DNA from 2 places in the Idiomarina sp. Sol25 genome. Region 1 is predicted to be linked to the other one. Evidence: predicted binding sites of a transcription regulator. Region 1 holds the regulator's gene; the other holds the start of a gene.

Evidence for each region. Region 1 encodes MetJ, which represses methionine synthesis genes. Its sites were predicted from a motif close to TAGACGTCTAGACGTCTA; they were not measured.
Region 2: the regulator MetJ is predicted to act here: its motif matches at 5,967-5,984, upstream of msrA (peptide-methionine (S)-S-oxide reductase MsrA).

What each region holds. Positions count from the first base shown of each region.
Region 1 is NZ_JAUPEW010000003.1:179,273-193,812, reverse strand. Features, by position in the region: gene Q5L94_RS06855 (bifunctional aspartate kinase/homoserine dehydrogenase II) at 1-2,438, opposite strand, end outside; gene metJ (met regulon transcriptional regulator MetJ) at 2,613-2,936, shown strand; gene Q5L94_RS06845 (malic enzyme-like NAD(P)-binding protein) at 2,933-4,177, opposite strand; gene rpmE (50S ribosomal protein L31) at 4,427-4,639, opposite strand; gene priA (primosomal protein N') at 4,807-7,017, shown strand; gene argS (arginine--tRNA ligase) at 7,110-8,852, shown strand; gene Q5L94_RS06825 (SPOR domain-containing protein) at 8,859-9,425, shown strand; gene hslV (ATP-dependent protease subunit HslV) at 9,509-10,066, shown strand; gene hslU (ATP-dependent protease ATPase subunit HslU) at 10,068-11,420, shown strand; gene Q5L94_RS06810 (bifunctional diguanylate cyclase/phosphodiesterase) at 11,445-13,517, opposite strand; gene rraA (ribonuclease E activity regulator RraA) at 13,678-14,163, shown strand; gene Q5L94_RS06800 (formimidoylglutamase) at 14,160-14,540, shown strand, end outside.
Region 2 is NZ_JAUPEW010000002.1:158,187-172,726, reverse strand. Features, by position in the region: gene Q5L94_RS04915 (hypothetical protein) at 1-94, shown strand, start outside; gene Q5L94_RS04910 (Rho termination factor N-terminal domain-containing protein) at 124-423, shown strand; gene Q5L94_RS04905 (nuclease-related domain-containing protein) at 501-1,208, shown strand; gene Q5L94_RS04900 (hypothetical protein) at 1,212-1,649, shown strand; gene Q5L94_RS04895 (DUF3545 family protein) at 1,818-1,988, shown strand; gene suhB (inositol-1-monophosphatase) at 2,061-2,837, opposite strand; gene trmJ (tRNA (cytosine(32)/uridine(32)-2'-O)-methyltransferase TrmJ) at 2,946-3,668, shown strand; gene iscR (Fe-S cluster assembly transcriptional regulator IscR) at 3,735-4,214, shown strand; gene Q5L94_RS04875 (IscS subfamily cysteine desulfurase) at 4,245-5,402, shown strand; gene msrA (peptide-methionine (S)-S-oxide reductase MsrA) at 5,399-5,944, opposite strand; gene ndk (nucleoside-diphosphate kinase) at 6,111-6,542, shown strand; gene Q5L94_RS04860 (bifunctional tRNA (adenosine(37)-C2)-methyltransferase TrmG/ribosomal RNA large subunit methyltransferase RlmN) at 6,660-7,796, shown strand; gene Q5L94_RS04855 (tetratricopeptide repeat protein) at 7,830-8,285, shown strand; gene Q5L94_RS04850 (RodZ domain-containing protein) at 8,306-9,415, shown strand; gene ispG (flavodoxin-dependent (E)-4-hydroxy-3-methylbut-2-enyl-diphosphate synthase) at 9,432-10,550, shown strand; gene hisS (histidine--tRNA ligase) at 10,623-11,900, shown strand; gene Q5L94_RS04835 (tetratricopeptide repeat protein) at 11,905-12,513, shown strand; gene bamB (outer membrane protein assembly factor BamB) at 12,513-13,754, shown strand; gene der (ribosome biogenesis GTPase Der) at 13,758-14,540, shown strand, end outside.

The sequences.
Region 1 (14,540 bases):
GCTCCCACTGCCAGTTTACTCAGTAACTGATTTAGGTCCGACTGCACGCCACCGGCGGTAACGTGTTTACCCGCGCCAGGCCCGCTAATAACTAATGGCATTTCTGAATACCAGTCGGTGTAGATAACAAAGATGTTTTCACCGGGTATTAAGTTAGCCAGCATGTCTCCTTCCGGAATGTACTCAATACCAACCTGAGCAGTAACTCTTTGTTCGTCACTGACGGTAAAGCTGGCCAGCAGTCGCGGTACTTTGCCGTCTTTAGCCGCTTCGTCCAGCATGGCTGTCATAGGCTCATCAAGTTCCGATAAGCGCTGCATAAACTCGCTAAGTGGCAAGTCACGTAAATGTTCCGGCACCAGACTTTTTACTTCAATGTCCTGCCAGTCCAGTTTTAAGCCAATTTCGCGTGCCAGAATCAGTAACTTACGCACCAAGTCCTGACAGGACAAATCTTCACGGGGGTCAGGCTCGCTGTAACCCCGCTCTTTGGCTTCTTTTACCAGTGAACTGAACGTGACTCCTTTGGTGAAATTCTCAAACAGCCAGGACATGGTGCCTGAGAAAATGCCGGAGATGCTGCGAATTTCGTCGCCGGAATTACGCAAGTCGTTTATGGCATAATTCAGCGGTAATCCGGCACCCACCGTGGTGTTGTACAGCCATTCGCGCTTGTACTCGTGCTGAATGGTACGAATTTCCCGGTACAGCGCCTCGTCGGCAGAGCCCGCGCGCTTATTGGCGCTGATAATATGCAGGCCGTTTGCGAACAAGCTGGGATACAGCTGCGCGACTTGTTGGGCGTCGGTTAAATCAATCACCACCAGTTCGTCGTATGGCGCATTGGGGAGCTCGCGCAGCAGTTCCGTGAGTACATAGGGTCGTGCCAGGCGGTCGAAGTCTTCGGCCCACTGAGTGAGCTCTACGCCATTGTAATCCAGCCATAAACGCCGGGAGTTAGCGATGCCCATAACCCGAACGTCCATCACTTGATTAATACGGTCACGCTGCTGGCGGAACAGTTCCAGCCAGGCTGTCCCAATGTTGCCGCGACCAATAACCAGCACGCCCAGGCTGCGACGGTAGTTAAATAATTGGCTGTGCAGACGATTGAGTAAACGGTTATCAAGCTTTTGCTCCAGAATAGCAACAGCAGAGTCACCGCTCTGCGTCAGAGCAAAGCGTCGTACTTTTTGTTCGGAAAGTTGCAGTTTAAAGGTCGAGAACTGGTCGGTTTCCTGAATGCGGTTACCGACAATGGCCAGCATAGAGTATCCGCGAATTTGAGTTATGGCGTCACCGGCCCCCAGACTGTCTAACCAGCCGGTCAGGTAGTCTAAGTGGTTTTGATGAAACACCAGATATTGCTGATGATTCTCCGGCTCGGTCCAGCTGACCAGCGGCTCTAACTCCAGTTCGTCCAGACGTTTTACTAAGGCTTTATCGTGCAGCTCAACCTTAAAGAGCACCACCTCAGACAGTGAAGTGAAGACTTTTCCGCGAGGCTGGGTATTCTGGAACTGACCAATACGCGTTTGCTGATTTTCTACTTTCAAACTGGAGCGAACGGAAATGACCATGCGCTGGCGGTCGACCGGCTGAAAGGTTCTTGGATGCAAAACCGGGCTGCCAAGACGCGCTAGTTCTTCGGCTTCGGTCCAGTCTAATGTCGGTAAGCTGACTACGCGCTCAACTTTACGCGGGTCTGCCGAATAAACGCCGGCCACGTCTTTCCAGATAGTAACCTGGCGTGTATCCAGCAGACTGCCGACTAAGGTCGCTGAATAGTCACTGCCGTTACGCCCCAGAGTTAAGCTCTCGCCGTTTAAACCGCGGGCGATAAAGCCAGTAACAATAAAGCGGGTGCCCGAGTGAGGAGCTACTCTTTGTAATAGCTTTTCACGAGAGTGTTCTACCTGAATAACGGGCTCAGGGGCATCTGCGGCGAGTAAAAAGTCCCGGGCATCAATGTGGTCGGCGCGGGTGCCCTGTTTTTGCAGTAAAGCTGATAACAAGCGGGCGGACCAAAGCTCACCGTAGGACAGTAACTCGGCATTATGGTTAATGATTTCGTCGCCCTCTAACCATTGACGCCAGCGGATGAAGTCTTGCTGAGATTGTTGCAGCAGTTGCTGCTGTAAGTTACCGCTTAATAATTCGGTGATCAGCCCTTGCTGAAAACTCTCTAATTGATCGAGCAGAATGCTGGCGGTGTCGCCCGGCTGTGCTTTGGCATTAATAATGGCAAGAATGCGGTTGGTTGTGTCTCCGGCTGCGGAAACGACGACTAGGTCGCTGGCACCGGCGTACTCGGTTACAATACGGGCAACGCGGCGATAGCAGAACGCATCGGCAAGACTGCTGCCACCAAACTTATGCACCTGAACGCTGTCGGCAACGGCTTGCTTTTGCTCTTCTGTGAGCTGAGTTGTTGTCATTCCGCCTTCCTTAACTACTCGCTTAAATTAGGTAACTGCTACTAAGGCTAAAATATTGTCAGGCAAATGTCAGTAACTTTTAGCCATCTAGACGGATAAAATTTGACGGGGTCGCTCATTCGGGTACAATTCATTATAACTTATGTGGTTTTGTTATATAGTGGGATAGTAACAATGAAATGGAACGGCGAATATATTTACCCTTATGCTGAACACGGTCGTAAGAGTCAGCAGGTGAAAAAAGTTACGGTCTCAATACCCACGCGTGTATTAAAGGTACTGACCGATGAACGAACCCGTCGCCAAGTTAATAATCTTCGCCATGCTACCAACAGCGAACTGCTTTGCGAGGCGTTTTTACATGCTTTTACCGGTCAGCCACTGCCGGAAGATAAAGACTTACAAAAGTCCAATCCGAATAAAATCCCCAAGGCCGTGCGCGAAGAGCTGGAAGCCCGGGGATTACCTATTCCGACCGACGAAGAGCTCGACGATTAATCCTGCATATAATTTTTCGGTAAATCGATTTTAGCTGCGCCGGACTTCACCGCAGCTTCCGCAACGGCACGCGAGACCCGTGAGCACAAGCGCGGGTCAATTGGCTTAGGAATAATATAATCACGACCGAAGGTTAATTCTTTGACGCCGGCTGCTTTTAATACTGATTCCGGCACTGGCTCTTTCGCCAGCTGGCGAATGGCCTCTACTGAGGCAACCTTCATTTCGTCATTAATCGCTGTAGCTCGCACATCTAACGCGCCGCGAAACATAAACGGGAAGCATAAAACGTTGTTCACCTGGTTCGGGTAGTCCGAGCGCCCGGTTCCCATAATCAGGTCATCACGTGCCGCCATAGCGGTTTCTGGTTTAATCTCCGGGTCGGGGTTAGAGCAGGCAAATAGAACGGGGTTTGGCGCCATAAGTTTCAACTCTTCTGCGCTGAGTAAGTTTGGCCCTGAAACACCCACGAAGATATCGGCACCTTCGATAACATCTCTTAGCGTGCGTTTATCGGTATTGTTGGCAAACAGCTCTTTGTATTCGTTTAAATCGTCACGACGGGTGTGAATAACGCCTTTTGAGTCGAGCATATAAATGTGCTCACGTTGCGCGCCACATTTAATTAAAAGTTCCATACAGGCGATGGCGGCAGCACCGGCACCAAGACACACAATGCGAGATTCCGATAGCGTTTTGCCCTGAATTTCCAGTGCATTCAGCATACCGGCGGCAGTCACAATAGCAGTACCATGCTGATCATCGTGAAACACCGGAACATTGCAACGCTCTATTAAAGCTTGTTCAATTTCAAAGCATTCGGGCGCTTTTATGTCTTCTAAATTAATACCACCAAAAGTGTCGGCAATGTTAGCAACGGTATTGATAAAGTCTTGCGTGGTACGGTGACTCACTTCAATATCAATAGAGTCCAGTCCGGCAAAGCGCTTGAATAATAGAGCCTTACCTTCCATTACCGGTTTTGACGCCAGTGGTCCCAAATTTCCCAAACCAAGAATAGCCGTTCCGTTGGTAATAACCGCCACCATGTTGCCCTTGGCAGTATAACGGTAAGCAGCGTCCGGGTCCTGAGCAATTTCCCGAACCGGTTCTGCTACGCCCGGGCTGTAGGCGAGAGCTAGATCTTTGCTGGTTTCAGCAGGAGTGGTCAGTTCAACCGAGATTTTACCCGGAGTCGGGTATTCGTGGTAATCCAGTGCTTGTTGGCGAAAATCTGTCATGCGGTGATACCTGAGTCTGGTTATCAGAATGCTAATTAGTCTATCGCTTTTAGGCTAAGAAACAAATCTTACCTGCGTCTTTATGCTCTTAATAAGGCTAACTAAATTTAACGAGTGTTTAAAAGTACACCAGTTAACTTTTCTTTAACAACGGGAGGTTTAGGCGAGCGGACACAAAAAAAGGCGCTGTTTAGCGCCTTTCTCTTAACATCTGCTGTTAAGCAACGTTTTCTATAGGTTTTCTCAGGCTTATTTCTTGCCCAGAGCGCCAAAACGTTTCTTAAACTTATCAACACGACCGCCAGTGTCCATTACACGCTGCTTACCAGTGTAGAACGGGTGGCACTCTGAACAGACGTCCAGGTGAAGATCTTCTGAGCGGGTTGAACGCGTTTCGAACGTGTGACCGCAAGAACAGCTGACTTTTAAAGTCTCGTACTTAGGATGAATACCTTGTTTCATGGGGTTACCTCAGTTATGGGCCGCATCGCCATTCGATCCAAAGCCGAACACCATGCGCAAAAAAACATCAATGAATTAAGAGCCGCGCATTTTATGTGATCCTGCGTCTGTGATCAAGCAGAATCTGCTGCCTTGTATTCTGCGCGGCAGCGTTCCAGAATAGAGCCATGAAGCAAGCCAACACCGGCAGCGAACGACGTTATAAAGTCGCACTGCCGCTACCTCTTCGACAAACCTATGACTATCTGTGCAAAAGTGTCGAGCCACTGCCGCAGGGAGTCCGCGTGCGTGTGCCTTTTGGCCAGCGTCAGTTAGTGGGGTATGTGGTGGCCGAAGCCACTGACGAACCGCCAGAATTTGCACTGAAAGCGGTTGTTTCGGTATTGGATGAGCAGCGACTGTGGCCGCGTGATATCTGGCAACTGGTTCGCTGGTCAGCTGATTATTATCACCACTCGTTGGGTGACGTTGCTGCCAATAGCCTGCCAGTTTTATTGCGTAAAGGCGATGCGGCGGAATACCTGACCGAAACTTTTTATGCGTTGACCGATTTAGGCCGGGCTCAATCCATTAATGATTTAAAAGGGGCTGCAAGACAACAGCAGGTGCTGGCGGCGCTCAAGAATCAGCCGCTCAGGCGTAGTGATTTAACCGACATGGGCGTAACCTCAGCCGTGCTTCGTACCTTGCAGGATAAAGGCTGGATTGACGTGCGCGAGCAGGCTCCGATTAAGAATCAGGGCTGGCAAGAACAATCATCGGTGCTAAAAGAGCAGGGTCATGCGCTAAATACCGAGCAGGCAGTCGCGGTTTCAACCATTAACCAACAGCAAAAGCACAGTGCGCTGCTGCTGGAAGGGGTTACCGGTAGTGGTAAAACCGAAGTGTATTTGCAGGCTATGGAGCCGATGCTGGAGCGCGGAGAGCAGGTGTTGGTGCTGGTACCGGAAATAGGCCTGACCCCACAGACTTTGCAGCGCTTTAAAGAACGCTTTGACGCGCCGGTGGTCATGCTGCACTCAGGTATGAGTGACAGAGAACGTTTAAATACCTGGCTGGATGCAAAACACGGTCATGCGGCAATTATTATCGGTACCCGGTCGGCGGTGTTTACACCCTGTCAGAAACTCGGGCTTATTGTGGTCGATGAAGAACATGACTTGTCCTACAAACAACAGGACGGCTTTCGTTACCATGCCCGGGACATTGCCATTAAACGGGCGTCGTTGCTGAATATTCCGCTGGTGCTGGGTAGTGCAACGGCCTCGCTGGAAACTTTGAATAACGCGGTTAGTAAGCGTTTTCACTGGCTTAAGCTGGGGCAGCGAGCTGGTGGCGCACAAATGGTTAAACACGAACTTATTGACCTGAAACAGCAGCCCATTAAAGCCGGCGTTTCTAAAGCATTGCAGGAACAAATTCAGGTAGAAATTGAACGCGGTAACCAGGTACTGCTGTTCCTTAACCGTCGTGGTTTTGCACCGGCGTTAATGTGTCACGAATGTGGCTGGCTGGCGCAGTGCCATCGTTGTGACGCTTATTACACCGTACATAAAGCTCATCACCAGTTGCAGTGTCACCATTGCGGTAGCCAGCAGCGCATACCTAAGCAGTGCGGTTCCTGTGGTTCCACGCACTTAATTTCGCACGGCGTGGGTACCGAGCAGTTAGAGCACAGCCTGAAAGAGATGTTTCCCGGGCGCGGCGTGTTACGCATTGACCGGGACTCCACCCGCCGCAAAGGCCAACTGGATGATTACCTGCAAAAAGCCACAAATAACGAGTACCCCTTGTTGGTAGGCACGCAGATGTTGGCCAAAGGCCATCATTTTCCGCATGTCACTCTGGTGGCGCTGCTGGATGTCGATGGTGCGCTGTACAGTGCGGATTTCAGGGCAGCAGAGCGCCTGGGCCAGCTTTATACTCAGGTGGCGGGTCGCGCCGGGCGGGAGCACAAAGCCGGAAAGGTGGTATTGCAAACCCATCATCCCGAACACGACTTAATTCAGGACTTACTCAACAACGGCTATTCACACTTTGCCCTGACCGCGCTTGCCGAACGCCAGCAAAGCGAGCTGCCGCCATTCTCTTATTTGGCGCTGTTCCGTGGCGAAGCAACCGACAGAGATTCAGTGGTACAGGCCATGACTCAGATTCAACAGCTAATGCCGCAGGTGGACGGTGCATTTTTACTGGGGCCGATGCCAGCCTTAATGGAGCGTAAAGCGGGTCGTTACCGCTATCAATTGCTGTTACATTGTCAGTCGCGAAAATTGCGTTTTCAGCTTATTGAACATTTGTTGCCGCAAATTAACGCCTTGCCGTTATTGAAAAAAGTGCGCTGGTCGCTGGATATTGATCCACAAGACTTCAGCTGATTAACAACTAAGCGGTTTTTTTTATCGAGCGTAGCGATTAAACTAAGCGCTTTGAATTTCCTCTTCGATTTTTCATACAGGTAGTCGCATTAATGAAAGAACAACTTGAACAGTTACTGGCCGAAGCCATTGGTCAACTTAAAGCACAGGGCACAATTCCGGCGGATCACTCAGTAAACATTCAGTTGGACCGACCCCGCGATAAGTCGCACGGTGACTTTGCGACGAATCTGGCATTAATGCTGGCAAAGCCGGCGAAATCGAATCCGCGACAGTTGGCAGAAGCCATTGTTGCTGCGGTTCCGGAAAACACTCTGCTGTCGAAAATGGACATTGCGGGTCCGGGTTTTATTAACTTCACTATTTCGCAGGACCAGCTGAAAGACCAGCTAACCGCTATGCTGAACAGCGACAGCCTGAACGTGGATGTGGCTGACGAAAGCAAAACTATTGTTATTGACTACTCTTCGCCTAACCTGGCGAAAGAAATGCACGTGGGCCATTTACGTTCAGCCATTATTGGTGATGCCGTGTCACGCGTGTGCGAGTTTTTAGGTCATAAAGTCGTTCGCCAGAACCACGTGGGTGACTGGGGTACGCAGTTCGGTATGCTTTTAGCGTACATGGAAGCGCTGGATAACCAGTCGGCAGAATATGAGCTGAGCAACCTGGAAACCTTTTATAAAGCCGCCAAGCAGCGTTTTGACGAAAGCGAAGAATTCGCTGACCGTGCACGTCAGCTGGTGGTTAAACTGCAGTCGGGCGACGAGTATTGTCTGAAGCTGTGGAATCAGTTTATTGATGTGTCATTGAGCCACTGTCAGGACGTTTACGACCGCCTGGGTGTTAAGCTGACTCGTGACGATGTAATGGCAGAAAGTGCCTACAACGACAAATTGCCGGGCGTTATTGAGCACCTTCGCGAGAAAGGCCTGTTGACTGAAGATCAGGGCGCGCAGTGCGTGTTCCTTGAAGAATACAAAGGCAAAGAAGGCGAGCCGCTGCCTATTATTGTGCAGAAAAAAGGCGGAGGGTATCTTTATGCCACTACCGACTTAGCCGCCATTGAATACCGTCAGAAAGAACTGGGCGGTGATCATTTGATGTACTTTGTGGACGCCCGTCAGTCGCTGCATTTCGATCAAATATTCACGCTGGCTCGCAAAGCCGGTTTTGTGGAAGGCGATATACAGCTGAACCATTACGGCTTTGGTACCGTGATGGGTAAGGACGGTAAACCTTACAAAAGTCGCGACGGCGGTGTGACCAAACTGGCTGACTTATTAGATGAAGCCGAACGTCGTGCGCTGGAGTTATTGCAGCAAAAAACTACCGACCTTACCGAAGAGCAGCAGAAACGAGTTGCTGAAGTGGTGGGGATTAGCTCGGTTAAATACGCGGACTTATCGAAAAACCGTACCAGCGACTACATTTTCGACTGGAACCACATGCTGACCTTTGAAGGCAACACGGCACCTTACCTGCTTTATGCTTACACCCGTGTGAACAGTATTTTTGATCGCTTGGGTGACACCGCTTTTGATCGTGGCGCAGACATTATTCTGAGTGATGAACGTGAGCTGGCGCTGGCCAATCAGCTGGTTCGTTTTAACGAAGTACTGCATCAGGTTCAGGATAAAGCGATGCCGCATTTCTTATGTGGTTTTCTGTTTGATTTGGCCGGTCGCTTCTCCAGTTTTTACGAAGCCTGCCCAATTTTGAATCAGGAAGACGAAGCGCTTCGTAACAGCCGCCTGAAATTGTCGATGTTAACGGCTAATGTGCTGAAGCAAGGTCTGGAATTGCTGGGCATTCCAACTCTGGAGAAAATGTAACGCACTATGGATTACGCGAATCGTAAGCCAAAGTCGCCGAAACGTAAGCCGACTAAGAAAAAAGGAACCAATAAAAAACAGCAACGCGGCGCAAAACCGGTTGCTGAGCGAAAACCGGTGCCCTGGTTTGTGGTCGCTGTTGCCATTGGTCTCATTGCTTTCTTTGCCTATATTCTGGTGCAAATTAGCGGTAAGTCTGAACAGGTTGAACAGCCGCAGGTGCAACCACCTCCGGCGGACTTATTGCCGAAAAAATCGGCTGAGCGCTGGCGTTATATTGAAGAGTTAAGAAGTAAAGAAGTAGAAGTGGATGTGCCGGAACGTGAAGTGGGTCCACCGAAACTCATGCAATGTGGCTCTTTCCGTCAGCAGGAGGACGCCGAAAGGTTGCGTGCACAAATTGCGATGGCGGGGCTTGAATCTCAGGTGCGCTCGACTGAAGGCAGTAACGGGCTTTGGTACCGGGTTATTCTGGGTCCTTATGAAACCAAACGCGATGCCGAACGTGATCGCCATAAATTGCAGCGTAACCAGGTGTTTGGCTGCGCAATCTGGAACTGGAATATCGATTAGTCGATATTCACCATTGAAAAATACGATATAGACCCTCAAATACTTGTCATCGACGTCACTAAGACAAAAAAGAGGGTCTTGATTTGACTACTATCGTATCTGTTCGCCGCGGCGATAAAGTTGTTATTGGCGGTGATGGCCAGGTTTCTCTGGGTAATACCGTAATGAAAGGCAACGCGCGCAAAGTGCGTCGCCTCTACCACGATAAAGTGCTGGCAGGCTTTGCCGGCGGCACTGCTGACGCTTTCACACTGTTCGAACGCTTTGAATCCAAACTTGAGCAACATCAGGGGAACCTGATGCGGGCGGCTGTGGAGCTGGCAAAAGACTGGCGTACCGACCGTGCTTTGCGCCGACTGGAGGCATTGCTTGCAGTTGCGGATAAAGAAACGTCATTAATTATTACCGGTAATGGCGATGTTGTGCAGCCGGAAAATGACTTGATTGCGATTGGCTCCGGTGGGCCGTTTGCGCAGTCGGCAGCAAGAGCTTTGCTGGAAAATACTGACTTAAATGCCCGCGACATTGTGCAAAAAGCACTGACCATTGCAGGCGATATTTGCGTGTATACCAACGGCAACCAGACCATTGAAGAAGAAGAGTCAATTGCTGAAGACAAAACGAAGCAGGGGAAAAAATAAGATGTCTGAGATGACCCCAAGAGAAATTGTAGACGAATTAAACCGACATATTATTGGTCAGGATAAAGCCAAACGTGCTGTCGCCGTTGCCCTGCGTAACCGCTGGCGCCGGATGCAGCTGGACGACGAGCTGCGTCAGGAAGTAACGCCCAAGAATATCTTAATGATAGGCCCTACCGGTGTGGGCAAGACGGAAATTGCCCGTCGTCTGGCTAAATTAGCGAGAGCGCCTTTCATTAAAGTTGAAGCGACTAAGTTCACAGAAGTGGGTTATGTGGGTAAAGAAATTGAATCCATTATTAAGGATTTAACTGACGTTGCTGTGAAACAAACGCGCGAAGAAATGATGCAAAAGGTACGTTACCGTGCTGAAGAAGCGGCGGAAGAGCGCATTCTTGATGTACTGCTGCCACCGGCGAAGAAGTCTTCTTCTGGTTGGGCTCAGCAACAGGAAGAGACACCGGAAAACGATGACCAACGTGGCACGCGCCAGGTATTCCGTAAGAAATTGCGTGAAGGCCAGCTGGATGACAAAGAAATAGAAATTGATTTAGCTATGCCACAAATGGGTGTTGAAATTATGGCACCGCCGGGCATGGAAGAAATGACGTCGCAATTGCAGAACATGTTCCAGAACATGGGCAACGACAAGACCAAGGCGCGCAAAATGCGCATTAAAGACGCTTACAAACAGTTGGTTGATGAGGAAGCTGCGAAGCTGCTGAATCCTGACGACGTTAAAGAGGCCGCTATTGAGTCTGTTGAGCAGAACGGCATTGTCTTTTTAGATGAAATTGACAAAATTTGTAAACGCGGTGATACCAGCGGGCCAGATGTTTCCCGCGAAGGTGTGCAGCGCGACTTACTGCCGCTAGTTGAGGGGACTACAGTCAATACCAAGCATGGTATGATAAAAACCGATCATATTCTGTTTATTGCCTCTGGTGCATTCCAGATGAGCAAGCCGTCAGACCTTATTCCTGAATTACAGGGGCGCTTGCCTATTCGGGTTGAGCTGGAAGCTCTGACCAGTGGCGACTTCGTGCGTATTCTGACCGAACCAAGCGCGTCGCTAACCACTCAGTATCATGCTCTGCTGAACACTGAAGGCGTTGAGGTGAGCTTTACTGAGGAAGGTATCCAGCGCATTGCTGAAGTGGCATTCCATGTAAACGAAACCACAGAAAATATCGGTGCGCGTCGCTTGCATACGGTGCTTGAGCGCTTAATGGAAGAAATTTCGTTCCATGCAACTGACCACAGCGGTGAAAAGCTGGTTATTGATGCCGACTACGTGAATCAACATGTTGGTGAGTTGTCACAGGACGAAGACCTAAGCCGCTTCATCCTGTAAAAAGACTCTGCAGAAATTGTAGAGCTAGAAAGCCGTTGCAAACTCTCCGGGTGGCAACGGCTTTTTGTTGCCCTGAATTTGGCGTTCAATAAATTGCTCGGCAAATTGCAGACGCATTGGCGGTGAATAGAAATAGCCCTGCATCATGTCGCAACCCAGCATTTGCAACATGTCCTGTTGTTCTTCGGTTTCAATTCCTTCGGCAATAACGCGTTTACCCAGACCGTGAGACAGGCGGATCATGGCTTTCAGAATGGTGACATCGTTATTGTTTTGCTGCAGTTCGTTGACAAAGCTGCGGTCTATTTTAATTTTGTTAATTGGTAAGGAGCGAAGGTAAGCCAGTGAGGAATGGCCGGTACCAAAGTCATCAATAGAAATACCAAACCCCATTTCCCGCAAGCGCTGGATAACGCTCATGCCATTGTGTAAATCGGACATGGCAACATTTTCGGTAATTTCAAGTTCCAGCCAATCGGGAGAAATACTGTAGTCTTCCAGTAGTTGCTGCATTTTTTCTATTAACTGAAAATGCTGAAATTGCGGCGCGGATAAATTCACCGCTATGGGCCAGCAGAGACCAAACCTTTGTTTCCAGGAGGCAAGGATAGCCGCCGCATTATTAAGAACCCAGTCATCCAGTTCAGTGGAAAGCCCCAATTGCTCAATATATGGGAGAAACTCTGCCGGACTCAGCAGGCCGCGCTCTGGATGTTGCCAACGGATAAGGGCTTCAAAGCCGCAAAGTTGTTGATGGTCAAAATCAAACTGAGGCTGAAGGTACAGAGTGAATTCATTTTCCCGCATCGCGCGTCGCAAAGTTGGTTCCATATCAACCAGATAGGAGTACATCTCATCCATACCCCGTTCATAAACGGTAACACTGGGTTGATGTGACTGCTTTGCCTGAGTCAACGCAATGGTTGCTTTGTTAAGCAGAGCTTCTGAGCGACTGCCGTGCTGAGGGTAACGAGAAATACCAATACCAGCAGCAACATTTAGCGTTTTCTCACCCACCTCAATGGGCTTACTCAGTGTGTCCTGAAGCTCTGCAGCCAAATCTTTTATAAGACTTCGGCTTTTTAAGTGATCAAAGGCAAGAGCAAAGACATCGCCGCTAATGCGGGATACCGCCAGAGGCTGTTTGCTAAAGTTTTGCAGGCGTCGCGCAATTTCTTTTAAAACCTGGTCTCCACCGCGAATACCAATAGTCTCGTTAACCACCTTAAAGCGACTGATGCCAATAAGCATGATGGTTAACTGGCGGTTGTTGCTGCGGCAATACTCGATGAATAACGGAATTTTACTGACTAGCTGATCGCGATTAGAAACTCCCGTCAGTGCGTCATGGGTGTGCAGATACTCGGCTCTTTGAATGGCGTGCACGGCGGTATTACGTTCAGACTCCAGTAGCCAAATAATGATGCCGACAATGACGGCTGCAACAAGTATAACGGTGAACAGCGCCTGAAAGCTGAGGAGCCAGTCAATGGCGTTGCCGGGCAAGAAGAAAATAGCGCCGAGTACAATAAAGTTTTTAAAACCAATGCTGAAGAAACCACCGGATACCAGTTTTGGCCCGAGACCGTTCCCTAGCTTGCGCCACATAAACAAGCTGACCGCTACTAAAACGGAGCCTGTGACCAGAAACCTCATAAACCCGGCATTAGGCGTGCTACCAGCGTAGCTGATGGTTGGTTCCAGCCAAAAGTACGAAATAACGCCGCCCAGTAGAGATACTGCATAAGCTATGTATTGCCAGTAGTTTTGTGGTTTTTTATTAAAAACGGCGCAAGAGGCTCCTAAGGCAACAAAAGAAATGGCGAGGTACTGAAAGGTTAAAGCAACCCCCTGTAAACCATTGGACCAGCTAAGCGCAGACTCGGGCGCAACCATGGCGCTACCGGCCAGGAAGGCTCTGATGATTTCGCCAGGACCGAATGCACAGCAGGCGAAAGCCCAGTAGCCTAGATAATCGCGCTGATAGTATCTATGGTAATACATCAGTAAGGCGGCAAATCCGAGCAGGAAAACTGCCTGTATTGAATGCGCAAAGGTCTCTATAGCCAGACTGGTCATGAGGTCAAGCTGGGGCATGAAAATAGCAATTCACTTTATTATTATTATGGTTGGTTAGATTAAACGGGTTTTTACTCTATAATTCAAGGGTTTCGTTGTCGCTATCAGGTTACTTTTGTCTGCACTGGATAGAAGGTATACTGCCAGCTACTGCTACAGCAACGTCAGGAATGCAATCATGGAATACAACACTTCAGAACTTTGCGATTTATACCCCGATATGGTCGATGTGGTTGAACCCATGTTTGAGTCTTACGGAGGCCGCAGCTCTTTTGGCGGAAGCTTGGTTATTATCAAGTGTCACGAAGATAAAGGGCTAATTGAGGAAACCCTTGCTGCCGACGGTGGTGGTAAGATTTTATTGATTGATGGTGGTGGCTCATCACGCCGCGCTCTTATTGATGCTGCCATTGCTGAGCAAGCCATGGATAATGACTGGGAAGGTATTGTCTGTTACGGCGCCGTGCGCGAAGTTGACGCGTTGGAAGAGCTGGATATTGGTATTCTGGGTGTTGCTTCTATTCCGGTTGGCGCTATTAGCGAGGGCGTGGGTGAGCTGAACGTACCGGTAAATTTTGGCGGCGTAACCTTTTTGCCGGAAGACCACCTGTATGTTGATACTACTGGCGTTATCTTGTCTCCGGAACCATTAGATATTGAATGATGAGTGACATCTCTTACTTAGAACTGACTGACCCGGCAAAATGGGTCACGGTACGTGAGCAGGAAACTAAAATTGGTCAGGCTATTCGGGGGCTCTCTGAAGAGGGTACTTACGAAGAGAGTCTGGCGGCAGCCTGGGGCGACGGACAGCGTGTAGCGCTAGTGGGTATTCCCGAGAGTATCGGTGTGCGAGCCAACCTTGGTCGCGCTGGTGCCGATGACGGCTGGCAGGCTTTTTTGAAAAGCTTCCTTAACTTGCAGAAAACGGGGCTACTTTCTACGCACGAACTGTTGTTGGTTGGAGCGGTTAATTGTGACGACTTAAACGAAAAGGCCGCTGAACTCGATGCTACAGACGCTCATGATCTTGCTACTTTA
Region 2 (14,540 bases), on a different contig from region 1:
TGAAGACCACAGTCGGCCAAATTCAACTCATGACACTCACTCGCAGAAAGATAAGCAGATAGCCCCGGAGCAACGTGGCCGGGACTCTCAGTAATTATCGTCTGATTGAGAAAGGAGGGAACAATGCCAGACGTTTGGCGCGACAAAGACGAGCGTATGTATCAGCATATTAAGCAGTCACAGCTGGATGACGGAAAGAGTGAAGACGAAGCAGAGGAAATTGCCAGTCGCACTGTGAATAAGCAGCGACGCGAGGAGGGGGTTACCGATAACACCACTACTCAGGGGACAGGTAACCCCAATACTCGGCTGGAAGAGCGCACCAAAGATGAGTTATACAATAGGGCGCAGCAGCTCAATATTGATAACCGCAGCCAAATGAGTAAAGAAGAATTGATTGAGGCTATAAGGCAAAAGCAGTAAGGGATTAAAGCTGACGAATGTCTGTTTTGGTGGTTTAATATAGCCACCAGTTTGGGAAATAAAGCAGTCAAATTGTCATGGCCGACACGCAGTACATAACCAAAAATCGTCTCTCTCAGGAAGTGAATAAAGCCCGCGTATGGGTCGCTATTATTGGCGCACCTATTGCGGGCTTTTTAATGTACAAATTACCAAACTTCTGGTGGGTTGTCGGATTAATTTACCTCTTCAGTATTATTGGGGCGGCATCTACTAAGCGTTCGGGTGCCAGAGGCGAATTAAAAACACTGAAGCTGCTAAAAAAGCTCCCCGATAGCTATGTGCTGTTTAATCAGGTCGACGTACCCAATTCGCGAGCAAAACGCGGCTTCACGGAGCTGGATTTAATCGTGGTGGGCCCTAACGGTGTGTTTGTTGTGGAAGTAAAAAACAACAACTCTAAAGTAACGGGAGATGAGCAATCTTCTAATTGGGTAGCCCATAAAGTAGGGCGCAAAGGTGGCCGGTATACAGCCAAAGTTCGAAATCCAATAAAGCAGTTAAAAAAGCAAATACATGTATTGGCAGAGCATTTGAAGAAAAACCGCGCATCTACCTGGATAGACGGCGTTGTGTTTTTCTCACACCGCAGCTCACGGGTTAAATTGTCTTCACCACCCAGCGTGCCAGTGATTGAACGTAAAGGGCTGGTCGAGTATATTTTGAACTATCAGCCCAAGCGGGCACCGTTAAATGTTGAGAAAGTCGTCCAACAATTAATAGAACTTAAGCAAATGAAGAGCTGAAGGATGTATAAAGAACAAGCCGTTAGGGCGAGGCTGGCCCGGAAAATCAAAGGCATTCCTGCCTGGCTTTGGTTATTAACCATCTACCTTAGTTACTTTACGCTCTTGCACTTTATCGGCCAGGGATTTGCAGTTTTGTTCGTAGCCGCAATCGTTGCCTCTGCGTCGCTTATTAGCTCCAGAGGTCGAGAGCAGAATAAAGTTAAAAATATCATGACTTTGTTAGATGTGAATGGTGACAAGTTACGTGTTGGTTTGGAACAAGTCCCCAATAAAAAACTGAAACGCGTAGCGGTGGGCGAGTACGACGAGGAATACGCTATTTTACAGTTCCCTTTTAATTATCAAGTCTCGAGTGACCATCTATTCCCCATTCAGCAGCTCAATTCAGTCCGCGAATTTTTCAAAACGCATTACCCTCAAGTTGAATTGATCACCTAATTCTTCACACGTTTGCCATCAATTGTTAACAAAATAGTAACAAAGTTCTTTTAATGTGACTTGGTGTGTGGTACTTATGATTTGTGGTTTTTTTGTTAACAAACAGATTAACTGCAGCGCTAATACCATAATTAAAAAAGTTGTATCAAAAAAGCAGAGGGTCATAACATGGATCATTCAGAAGAACTGCAAAAGGTTAATGACAAGTCTGGTAAGGGTCGCGCGGCAAAACGTAAATGGCGTGAAATAGAACAACTAAAAGAGAAGTACCGGTTGCGGGAAGAACTCTCTGATATGGATTACTCGCTTGAACTCGATTTAGAAGAAATCGAACTATAAAAAGAACGCCGTCTGGGTTACCTCAGACGGCGTTTTGCTTTTGGGCTTACTGCTCTTGTTTTTAGAAAGAGCTTAGCGAATTTGTGCCAGCATTTGTTTTAATGCTTTTGGCGCACCGGCTGCTATGTTGCCTGACTGAATGTAGTTGTGGCCACCCTGAAAGTCACTGACTATGCCACCGGCTTCGCGAACCAATAATTCGCCAGCCAACATATCCCAGGGCTTAAGACCCATTTCCCAGAAGGCGTCGTGGCGTGCTGCTGCAACGTAAGCTAAATCCAGTGCTGCTGCGCCTGCGCGACGAACATCGGCACAGTGCTCAAATAACTTGCTGAACATTTCCAAATATTCGGGCGTCCGGTTTTTCATTTTGAACGGGAAGCCTGTTGCTAGAATAGCGCCTTTTAATTCCACTTTAGGTGAAATACGTAAACGACGACCATTTAGCTGTGCACCGGCGCCGCGGGTAGCGGTGAATAACTCTTCGCGCATAGGATCGTAAACAACGGCCTGTTGAACAGAACCTTTGTGAAGTAACGCTATGGAGATACAAAAATGAGGGATACCGCGCATGTAATTGGTCGTGCCGTCTAGCGGATCAATAACCCACTGGAAGTCGTTTTCTTTTCCAGCCTGAGTACCGCTTTCTTCTGCGATGATGCCGTGATCAGGGTAGGACTTTTTAATGGTGTTGATAATAGCCTGCTCTGCGGCTTTATCCATATCAGTAACCCAGTCGTTCAAACCTTTTGATTCGGCTTCAACAGGACTGCCCTGGTCGAAATTTTTAACTAAAATTTTGCCGGCCGCACGCGCTGCGCGCACCGCAATATTTAACATCGGATGCATACCAATTACCTGTGCTGTAAAAGAACAATTTTCGGTCGCGGATCATACCAGTGTTACGGTATCATGCCAAACTTTTCCATAAGCCGAGAAAAACTCAAGGGAAACGCCATGCTTGATAACATTCGTATTGTTCTGGTGAATACGTCTCATACCGGAAACATAGGCTCTGTCGCACGTGCCATGAAAACTATGGGGTTGTCCAAATTGACCTTAGTGGATCCTGTGCAGGAGCCTGACAGTCACGCATCGGCGTTGGCTGCTGGTGCAACTGATATTTTGGCGTCGGCGACTATTGTGCATACTCTGCAGGAAGCCATAGCCGACTGTGGTCTGGTTATTGCCACCAGTGCCCGGAATCGGACCTTAGACTGGCCGTTGTTAGGTCCGCGGGAATGTGCGGCAAAAGTATTGGAGGAGACCAGTCAGCATCAGGTTGCTCTGGTTTTTGGCCGTGAAAACAGTGGGTTAACCAACGAAGAGCTACAACAAAGTCAGTTTCACTTACACATACCGACTAACCCCGATTACAGTTCACTGAACCTGGCTATGGCGGTGCAGACGGTGAGTTATGAGCTCCGTATGCAGTGGCTTGAATCGAAACAACGCGCCCCGGAAAACTTACCGGAATACCCACGCGCTGAAGATTTAGAACGATTCTATGAGCATCTTGAAAAAACTCTGGGGCAAACCGGATTTATCGTTCGTGAGCACCCCGGACAAGTCATGACGAAATTGCGTCGTCTATTTAACCGCGCCCGCCCGGAAGAAAATGAAATTAATATTTTACGCGGTATCTTAGCCTCTGTGGACAAATCAACGGGCAATACTTGACTAAAATAGTCGGGAATGTAGAATCTCAATACATTAACGATGAATTAAACAGCAGAGGAAACCACCATGCGCCTGACGTCAAAAGGTCGATACGCAGTAACAGCTATGCTGGACGTTGCGCTTTTTACGGCAAATGGTCCGGTGCCGTTAGCGGATATTTCTGAACGTCAGGGAATATCCCTGTCGTATTTAGAGCAGTTGTTTTCGCGCTTACGTAAGCATGGGCTGGTGGACAGTGTGCGAGGTCCGGGTGGTGGCTATCGTCTGGGGTGTGGCGCAAATGATATCTCTGTTGGTGCCGTCATTCATGCGGTTGACGAGTCGATTGATGCAACACGTTGTCAGGGAAAAGCTAACTGTCAGGGCGGGGAACGTTGTCTGACCCATTCTTTGTGGGAAGGGTTAAGCGACAGAATATCCGACTTTCTGGACGGTATTACGCTGGCTGAGTTGATGAAGAAACAGGACGTGGGTGATGTTCTGAATAGACAGAACTCGTTGCATAACCACAGTGAAGAAGAGATTAAGTTAAACTCTCACCTATAATATTGCCTTTAAGTTGTCAGGAGCAAGCAAGTGTCTAAGTTACCCCTTTATTTTGATTATGCTGCAACCACGCCAGTCGATCCTGTTGTAGCAGAAAAAATGATGGGTTGTTTAATGCAGGACGGCTTGTTTGGTAACCCGGCATCGCGTTCGCATAAGTACGGCTGGCAGGCAGAAGAAGCTGTCGATATAGCCCGAAATCAGGTTGCTGACCTTATTAATGCCGACTCGCGCGAAATTGTTTTTACCTCAGGTGCTACAGAATCAGATAACCTTGCCATAAAAGGCGCAGCTCAATACTACTCCGCTAAAGGCAAGCACATTATTACGCTTAAAACCGAGCATAAAGCGGTATTAGATACCTGCGCGCAGTTGGAAAAAGAAGGCTTTGAAGTGACTTATCTGGATGTCGGAACAGACGGGTTGCTCGATATGGATATGTTTCGCTCAGCCTTACGCGAAGATACGGTGTTAGTGAGCGTAATGCTGGTTAATAACGAAATAGGTGTGCTTCAGGATATAACCACCATTGGTCATTTATGTCGTGAAAACGGCACAGTATTTCATGTCGATGCCGCTCAGGCGTCCGGCAAAGTGCCAATGGATATGGCGGAATTACCGGTGGATTTAATGTCGCTTTCTGCTCACAAAATGTATGGACCTAAAGGCATTGGGGCATTGTATGTACGCCGCACTCCGCGGGTTCGGCTGCTTGCGCAAATGCATGGCGGGGGGCACGAACGAGGCATGCGTTCAGGCACTTTACCAACACACCAAATTGTCGGCATGGGTGTTGCTGCAGAGCTTGTTCTTAGCGAGCTGGATCTTGAGCCTGCGCGAGTGGAAAACCTCCGTCAGCGTTTATGGAAGGGGGTTAGCCAGTTAGAAGGTGTAACCTTGAATGGCTCTGACCAGCAACGGGTACCGCATATTACTAACATCAGTTTTGCCGGGGTAGATGGCGAATTGCTGCTAATGGCGTTAAAAGATCTCGCGCTTTCGTCTGGCTCAGCTTGCACATCGGCTAGCGTCGAGCCCTCGTATGTTCTTAGTGCTTTAGGGGTTGGGCATGAGCTGGCAATGAGTTCACTGCGCTTTAGCATTGGCCGTTATACTTCCGAAGAAGACATTGATAGTGCGATAGAACTTATCCACCGCACTGTAGGTACTTTGCGAGGCGCTGCTTAGTCTTTCAGCAAGCCGGCAAAGGTTTTACGGAATTTAGCCAGCTTCGGTGAAATTACCGCCTGACAATAGGGGTTTTCCGGGTTTCTGGCGTAGTAGTTTTCGTGATAATCCTCGGCCGGATAAAACGTTCCCAGCTCAGTTACTTCTGTTGCGATAGGAGCAGCAAAAGCGTCATCAGCTTCCAACTCTGAAATAATGTCTTCGGCTTCGCGTTTTTGCGCGTCGTTATGATAGAAAATTGATGTGCGATATTGAGTACCGACATCGTTGCCCTGACGATTCACCTGAGTTGGATCGTGCAGAGTGAAAAAGATTTCTAAGATTTGACGGTAAGAGATCTGCTCTGGATCGTATTGGAGTTGCGCGACTTCGGCATGTCCCGTTTCGCCACTGCAAACCTGCTCGTAGGTTGGGTCAGTTGTATGACCGCCAGTGTAACCTGACTTAACCGACTGAATGCCTTTTACCTGAAGGAAGGCTGACTCAACACACCAGAAGCAACCACCACCGAGAGTGGCTTGTTCGTATTCATTGTTCGCCATGTCAGAACTCCTTATTGTCAAATAGACGTCTATATGGCTATATAGGTTCTCTCATCCTAGCTGAGAATGAATAAAAAAACAATCACTGGGTATTCGATTTCTGCGTCTATCTCACGTATAATCCGCGCGACTAACTTATCCCTTAATTTTATTGGAGTTTATAACCATGGCTTTAGAGCGCACTTTATCAATTATCAAGCCTGATGCAGTTGCAAAAAACTTAATCGGCGCTATCTACAACCGTTTTGAATCTGCGGGTCTTCGCATTGTTGGTGCTAAAATGATGCACTTAAGCAAAGAACAGGCAGAAGGCTTCTACGCAGAACACAAAGAACGTCCTTTCTTTGGTGCTTTGGTTGAATTCATGACTTCAGGCCCTATCGTTGTTCAGGTTCTTGAAGGTGAAGACGCTGTACGTAAAAACCGCGACATCATGGGTGCTACGAATCCTGCAGAAGCACTGGCAGGAACGATTCGTGCAGACTACGCTGAAACTATAGACGAAAATGCGGTACACGGTTCAGATGCAACTGAATCTGCAGCACGTGAAATCTCTTATTTCTTCAGCGACGAAGAAGTTTGCCAGCGTACTCGCTAAGACTGTATTTGAATGTAGCCTGATGTTCTTAGGTAGCCTGACGTTTATGTCAGGTGAGATCCTGACATAAACGTCAGGCTACAAAAATGTCGAGGCACATCAGAAAACCGGAGCTTTATGACCAACGCAATAGATAAAAAAGTGAACTTGCTCGACCTGAATCGTGAAGGAATCAAAGAGTTCTTTCGTGAGATGGGTGAGAAACCATTTCGTGCTGAACAAGTAATGAAGTGGCTGTATCACTTTTGTGTCGATGACTTTGATGAGATGACGAATCTTAATAAAGCGTTGCGTGAAAAGCTCAAGCAAGTCGCTGAAATACGCGCGCCTGAAGTTCGTGAACAGCAGCAGTCATCGGACGGTACGATTAAGTTCGCAATGACCTTGTTCGACGGCCAGGACGTGGAAACAGTGTGGATCCCCGAGGGTGATCGCGCTACTTTGTGTGTGTCCTCTCAGGTTGGTTGTGCATTAGAGTGTACTTTCTGCTCAACCGGGGCTCAGGGCTTTAACCGTAACCTCAGTGTGGCGGAAATCATCGGCCAGGTATGGCGGGTGAACCAGCTGCTAGGGGCTTATGGAAAAACCGGAATTAAACCCGTAACGAACGTGGTCATGATGGGCATGGGCGAACCTTTGCTTAATTTAAACAATGTTGTTCCGGCAATGGAGTTAATGTTGGATGACCTGGGTTTCGGTTTATCCAAACGCCGCGTTACTTTAAGTACTTCAGGTGTTGTTCCTGCGTTGGAAAAATTGCGCGAACGCATCGATGTGATGTTGGCTATTTCGTTGCACGCACCAGACGATGAGCTGCGCAACGAAATTGTACCTATTAATAAGAAGTACAATATTGAAGAATTTCTGGCATCCAGCCGTCGTTATGTTGAGCAGTCAAAAGCTCAGCGTAAAGTAACGGTAGAGTATGTCATGCTGGACCATGTTAATGATTCAACCGATCAGGCACATGCGCTGGCAAAAACCTTAAAAGATACCCCGAGTAAAATTAACCTTATTCCATTTAATCCTTTCCCGGGTTCGGATTACGGACGCTCTAGTAACTCGCGGATTGACCGTTTTGCCAAAGTACTTATGGAGTACGGTTTGACGGTAATGGTACGTAAAACTCGAGGGGATGATATCGATGCAGCTTGCGGGCAATTAGTGGGCGATGTCATCGATCGTACAAAACGTATATTGAAACGTCAGCAGCAACAGCGTGGTGGAGAGGCAATAGCTGTAAAGACCACGTAAATTTACAGAGTCGCAGGCACAAGGAGTGTGATAATGCGAACCGCTTTATTATTGATAGCCGCAGCGCTATATGGTTGTACCGCTAACCCTGAACAGTCGGTATCTGTGGGTAATGATGTACGGTTGCAGCTTGGACTTGCTTATTTGACGCAGGGCAAATTGAAGCTTGCGTATCCGCATTTGCAAACCGCATTGACGAACAATCCCCGGTCTCTGAATGCCAATCTTGCCCTCGGGCAATGGTATTTAGCGACAAATGACGTTGATTCAGCTTTGTCACTTTACCAACAGACATTATCATGGCAACCTATGAGCGGTGCATTGTACAATAACTATGCGGTTGCACTGTGTGTGGCTGGTGACTGGAAAAAAGCACTCAGGTATTTTGATAAAGTGGCATTGGATCCAGCGTATCCACATCATGCCAGAGCTGAGGCTAATAGAGCCGAATGTTTGGCCCGGCTAAGTCACGACGCAGTTCAACCATAACAGGGAAACCCCTTACAATCATGACTGCTGAAAACGAATCAACACAAGATAATAACAAGCCAGAACCGGAAGCGGCACAAGAAACAAAGCAAAAGCCGAGTAAAAGTCCTGGTGAAATTCTGAGAGAAGCCCGTGAAGCTAAAGGTTTAGAGCAGCGCGAGGTTGCAGACCAGTTGCGTTTGCGAAAGCAGATTATTGAGTTGCTGGAAGCCGATGAGTATTCAACTTTTTCGACGGCAACCTTTATTAAAGGTTATTTACGTTCCTACGCCAAACTGCTTGATTTAGACGATACCGAGCTGTTTGAGGCTTACAAAGCCAGAGGCTATAAAGAAGTTGAAAGCAGCCAGATGCAGAGCTTCTCTAGACGCAAAAAGCATGAAGAAAGTGACAACCGCTTAATGTTAATTACGTATGTGGTTATCATTATTGTTGTTGCTTTGGTTATTTGGTGGTGGCAAGAGCCGGATCTTGGTTTTAGTGAAGGTGAAATCGGCACACAGGAAAGCACAGAAGTTTCCCCGGTAAACACTGATGACAATGCTGATAACGTCGATGATATTGAAATTTCAAATCGGCCGACAGAGCCACAAATTGAGCCGAATGAAGATGAAGCCGTATTAGAGTCTGAAGTTGAAACCGGTGACACGAATGTTGCGGTCGAGTCGGTGCAAGAACCCGTTAGTGAAAGTGGCGAGAATACTAACGAGAATACCAACGAGAATAACGATGAATCGTCGGCCACTAATACCGAGCCCGCGGCTAACGATGTTAGTGATACGCAAGAGTTACCAACTGAAACTGCCGAGCAGACAGATAACCAAACTGAAAGTTCGGTCGAATCAGAAGCTGTTGAACCATCGCCGCAATCAGAAACTGTTTCAGCCAGTCTGGTGCTAGAGTTTAATGAAGAATGCTGGGTTAAAATTGATGATGCTTCAGGTGAAACCCAGGCTGTTGGTGTAAAAGCTGCCGGCTACCGTATGCCGGTTCCGGGCGAAGCCCCTTTTTCAGTAACATTGTGTAAACCTGAAGCGGTTAATCTAAGCTTTAACGGTAACGCTTTCGATATGAGCCAGTTCCGGACTGGGCGTGTTGCACGGTTTACCGTTCCGTCAGAAGAGCAGTAGAGGTCAATTTAAGGTTATGATGCACGAAAATCCAATTAAACGCCGTCCTTCACGCCGCTTATATGTAGGTAATGTGCCTATTGGCGATGGCGCACCGATTGCTGTGCAGTCCATGACAAATACTGAAACAACCGATATAGATGCGACTGTTGCGCAAATAGAAGCTTTGGCTCAGGCCGGTGCGGATATTGTTCGTGTGTCTGTACCCACAATGGAAGCCGCCGAAGCTTTTAAGCAAATAAAGCTGCGCAGCCCGGTACCGCTGGTTACTGACATTCATTTTGATTACCGCATTGCGCTTAAAGTTGCCGAATATGGCGCTGACTGCTTACGTATTAATCCGGGTAATATTGGTCACGAAGACAGAATAAAAGCTGTAGTAGATGCAGCGCGTGAACGTAACATTCCAATTCGTATTGGGGTCAACGGCGGTTCGCTGGAAAAAGACTTACAAGAAAAATATGGAGAGCCGACAGCCGAGGCGTTAGTGGAATCGGCAATGCGCCATGTCAACATTCTCTACAAGCTGGACTTCTACGATTTTAAAGTCAGTGTTAAAGCGTCAGACGTTTTTTTAGCGGTTGAATCCTACCGTTTATTGGCGAAAGAAATTGATCAGCCGCTGCATTTAGGCATTACAGAAGCTGGCGGTAAGCGTAGCGGCGCGGTGAAATCGTCGGTTGGTTTAGGTATGTTGCTGGCCGAGGGGATCGGTGACACGCTGCGGGTTTCGCTCGCGGCTGACCCGGTTGAAGAAATTAAAGTTGGTTTTGATATATTAAAGTCACTGCGTATTCGTGCCCGGGGTATCAACTTTATTGCCTGCCCCAGTTGCTCCAGACAAGAATTCGATGTTATTAACACCGTTAATGCCTTAGAGGAGCGTCTGGAGGATATTACTATTCCAATGGATGTTTCAATAATAGGCTGTGTTGTGAATGGTCCGGGTGAGGCTCTGGTATCGCATGTCGGCCTCGCCGGCGCTAAGAATAAAAGTGGCTTGTACATTGGTGGAGCACGTCAAAAACTCCGACTGGATAACCAGAATTTAGTGGATGAACTGGAAGCCCAAATTCGCGAGCAGGTAAAGTTCATTGAAGCTAATAAAATTGACGTAAAAGAAATTAACGGTTGATTTTACCCGCATCGACAAAGTCCCTATAATACCCGCTTATTTTCTGTATCGATAACCAGACGAGAAGGTTCCGTGGCGAATACAATCCAAGCAATTCGTGGCATGAATGATTTGTTGCCAGAGCAAAGTCCGGCCTGGCAACAGGTTGAAGCAGTAATACGACGTGTTGCTGCAAGCTACGGGTATAGCGAAATCCGTATGCCGGTGCTGGAAAGCACACAACTGTTTAAACGCTCTATTGGTGAAGTTACCGATATTGTCGAAAAAGAAATGTATACCTTTGATGACCGCAATGGTGAAAGCGTGACCTTGCGTCCGGAAGGGACAGCAAGTTGCGTGCGTGCGGGGAATCAGCACGGTCTTTTGTATAATCAAATTCAGCGTTTGTGGTACATGGGGCCTATGTTCCGGTACGAGCGTCCGCAAAAAGGTCGTTATCGTCAGTTTCATCAGTTTGGTATTGAAACCTTTGGTTTAGAAAGCGCCGATGTCGATGCGGAAGTCATTCTGCTTTCGGCCAGATTATGGCGTGAGTTCGGTCTTTCCGATCAGGTAGAGCTGCAGCTGAACTCTCTGGGTTCTAACGAGGCGCGCGCGAATTACCGCGACGCGTTAAAAGCTTACTTGTCTGACTATGAAAGTGAGCTGGATGAAGACAGTAAACGCCGGCTTGAAAGCAATCCGTTGCGTATTCTGGACAGTAAAGATGAGAAGACTCAGAAGATTCTGGAGGGTGCGCCTAGTCTATCCGAATACTGGGATACTGAGTCAAAAGAGCATTTTGAGCAATTGACGGCTCGCCTGGAAGCGGCCGGTATTTCATATACCTTAAACGAACGTTTGGTTCGTGGCCTCGATTATTACAACCGTACCGTGTTTGAATGGGTTACCACCGCTCTGGGCGCTCAGGGTACTGTTTGTGCCGGTGGTCGTTATGACGGACTGGTTGAACAATTAGGCGGTAAGGCTACGCCTGCGGTCGGTTTTGCGATGGGTATGGAACGCCTGGTGCTGTTGCTGCAGGAACAAGGCAAGCTGACCCCAAGACGAGTGGTTGATGCTTACTTAATGCCATTAGGCGACGAAGCGGAACTAAATGCCCCGCGAATTGCCGAACAGCTGAGAAATGAGTTGCCGGAACTGCGCCTGGTAAGCCATTGTGGCGGCGGTTCTATGAAAAAACAAATGAAGAAAGCGGATAAGTCGGGTGCACAAGTGGCACTGATTATCGGCGCGGATGAAATCGATCAGCAACAGGTAACTGTAAAGCCGTTACGCACTGCTGAAGAACAACAAACTCTGGGCTGGCAGGCACTTATTGAGTATCTGCAACCAATGACGAGAGGGTAGTCAGGTGGATGAAGAACAGCAAGTAGAACGTTTAAAAGAGTTCTGGAAAGAGCACGGTAAAGGTATTGTTGCCGGTGTGGTTATTGGCTTTGGCTTGTTTTATGGCTGGCGTTATTATGATCAGCATACGCTGGAAACTCAGCAGCGTGCCTCAGCAAACTACGAGCAACTGACGGCCGAACTCTCTGAAGGTAGCGAAAACGCTGTACTCGAAGCACAGGAGTTTGTCAGCGAGAATCCCGAAAATGTTTACGCGCAATTGGTGGCTTTGCAGTTGGCTCAGCACGCGGTTGAGCGCGCTGACTTAGCAACGGCGGTTACAGCACTGCAGTCGGTTGTTGAGAGCGCCGAAGACGAAAACATGTCGGCTTTAGCCAGTATCCGGTTAGCCCGGGTGTTAATTGCTCAGGAACAGCTTGATGCTGCTTTAAACTTAGTTAAGAAACCGTTGCCGGAAGCTTATTCGGGTTTTGCCGCGGAGCTTGAAGGCGATATTTTGGCCGAGCAGGGTAATACCGAAGAAGCTCGAGCTGCCTACGAACGCGCATTGCAGGCGGGTGAGTCATTGACCCCGGCACTGCAAATGAAACTCAACAGCCTGGTTAAGTCATAATGCAATTGATTAAACGCTTTACCAAAGGCAGTTTGTTATTGACTGCTGCAGTTCTTGTTAGTGGTTGCTCTATTTTCGGCGACGATGATGAAGAGCCTAAATTCGCGGTGCTTCAGCCTATCTCAGAGCAAGTACAACCAAAAGTTTTATGGGATGCCTCTGTCGGAAGCGGTATAGGTGAGCACTTCTCCCGACTGAACCCTGTAGTTGAATATGGCAAGGTTTTCGCCGCCGATCGCAATGGCATCGTCAGTGCTTTTGATAAGTCCACAGGTGAGCGCTTGTGGCGAATTGATTTGCGTCAGCGCATGACATTTGATGAAGCAACCGACGAGGACTGGTTCAGCGGCTTATTTGCAAGTCCTTTTCCCGCTCGCATATCTGGCGGCTTAGTTGCTCGCTACGATCGCATTTTTCTAGGCACTGAAAATGGTGACGTCGTTGCTTTAGATGCTGAAACTGGCGATGTTGTCTGGCATACCGAAGTGAACAACGAAGTCATGTCAGACCCTGCTGTCGGCGAGGGTCGTGTGGTTGTTCATACTGGTGGCGGAAAAGTCATTAGCCTGGACGCTGAAACCGGTGAAGAGCAATGGGAATATGAATATCAGACGCCCATGCTGACAGTGCGTGGGGCATCGGCTCCGGCAATTATCAGTGGCGGTATTGTGGTTGGCGACAGTAACGGCTCTGGTATGGTCCTCATTGCTGACAGTGGACAACAAGCCTGGACTCAGGCTATTGGTAAGCCCAGCGGAAGCACAGAATTGGAGCGTTTAGCTGACGTTGACGCAAGACCCGCTACCCAGGGAACAACGTTATATATGGTCGCCTTTAACGGCGAACTGGTTGCGCTTGAACTCATGAGCGGTGAAGTCCGCTGGAAACGCGATTACAAAGCGTTTGAAAATATGCTGGTGACGAATGGCCGAATTTTCCTAACAGATGTTAAAAGCCACGTTTACTCACTTGACCAGAGCGGTGGTATTGAGCGTTGGAGTAACACTGAGCTGTTTGGTCGTAAGCTGAGTGCACCGGCGTGGCATCGGGGTAACGTTGTGGTTGGTGACTTTGAAGGCTATTTGCATTGGCTGGACAGTGAAACCGGCGACGTCGTCGGCCGTTACGACGTTGGTGGCGATGGAGTCTATGTTGCTCCTGTCGTTGATAACAACGTTATGTATGTACAAACTCGGGACGGTGATATCATCGCACTCGATACTCAATCAGGAAATGAATAAGAGATGTTACCTGTTGTCGCGCTGGTAGGGCGCCCAAATGTGGGGAAATCCACGCTTTTTAATCGTTTAACGCGGACTCGCGATGCATTGGTAGCGGACTTTCCCGGGTTAACCCGGGATCGTAAATACGGTCAGGCAAACTACGACGGTTATCAATTTATTGTTATTGATACCGGTGGTATTCATGGTGATGAAGAAGGCATAGATGAAGAAATGGCAAAGCAATCACTGCTTGCTGTTGATGAAGCCGATGTCGTTCTTTTCATGGTGGATGCGCGTGACGGTGTTACCGTTGGTGATCAGGCTATTGCGAACCATTTGCGTAAGCAAAATAAGAAAGTTTACCTGGTCTGTAACAAAATTGATGGTATTGATGCCCATTCGGCGATGGCCGACTTCTATTCGTTATCTTTAGGCGAGCTTTACGGTATTGCAGCAGCTCACGGCCGAGGGGTTGAGCTGCTACTCGAAACTTGCTTCAAGCCAATAGCGGAAGAATACCCCGATGTTATCGTGCCCAAGGACGTTGAGTCTGAGGAGCTCGAGCACGATGAAATTGACTACGATAAACTGCCACTAAAATTGGCTATTGTCGGTCGCCCGAATGTCGGTAAGTCAACCTTAATCAATCGTATAATGGGTGAAGAGCGGGTTGTCGTTTATGACATGCCGGGCACTACTCGTGACTCCGTGTATATTCCTATGCAACGGAACGAACGAGAATACGTTTTGATTGATACCGCTGGAGTCCGTCGTCGCGGACGTATTGGTGAGGCTATCGAGAAA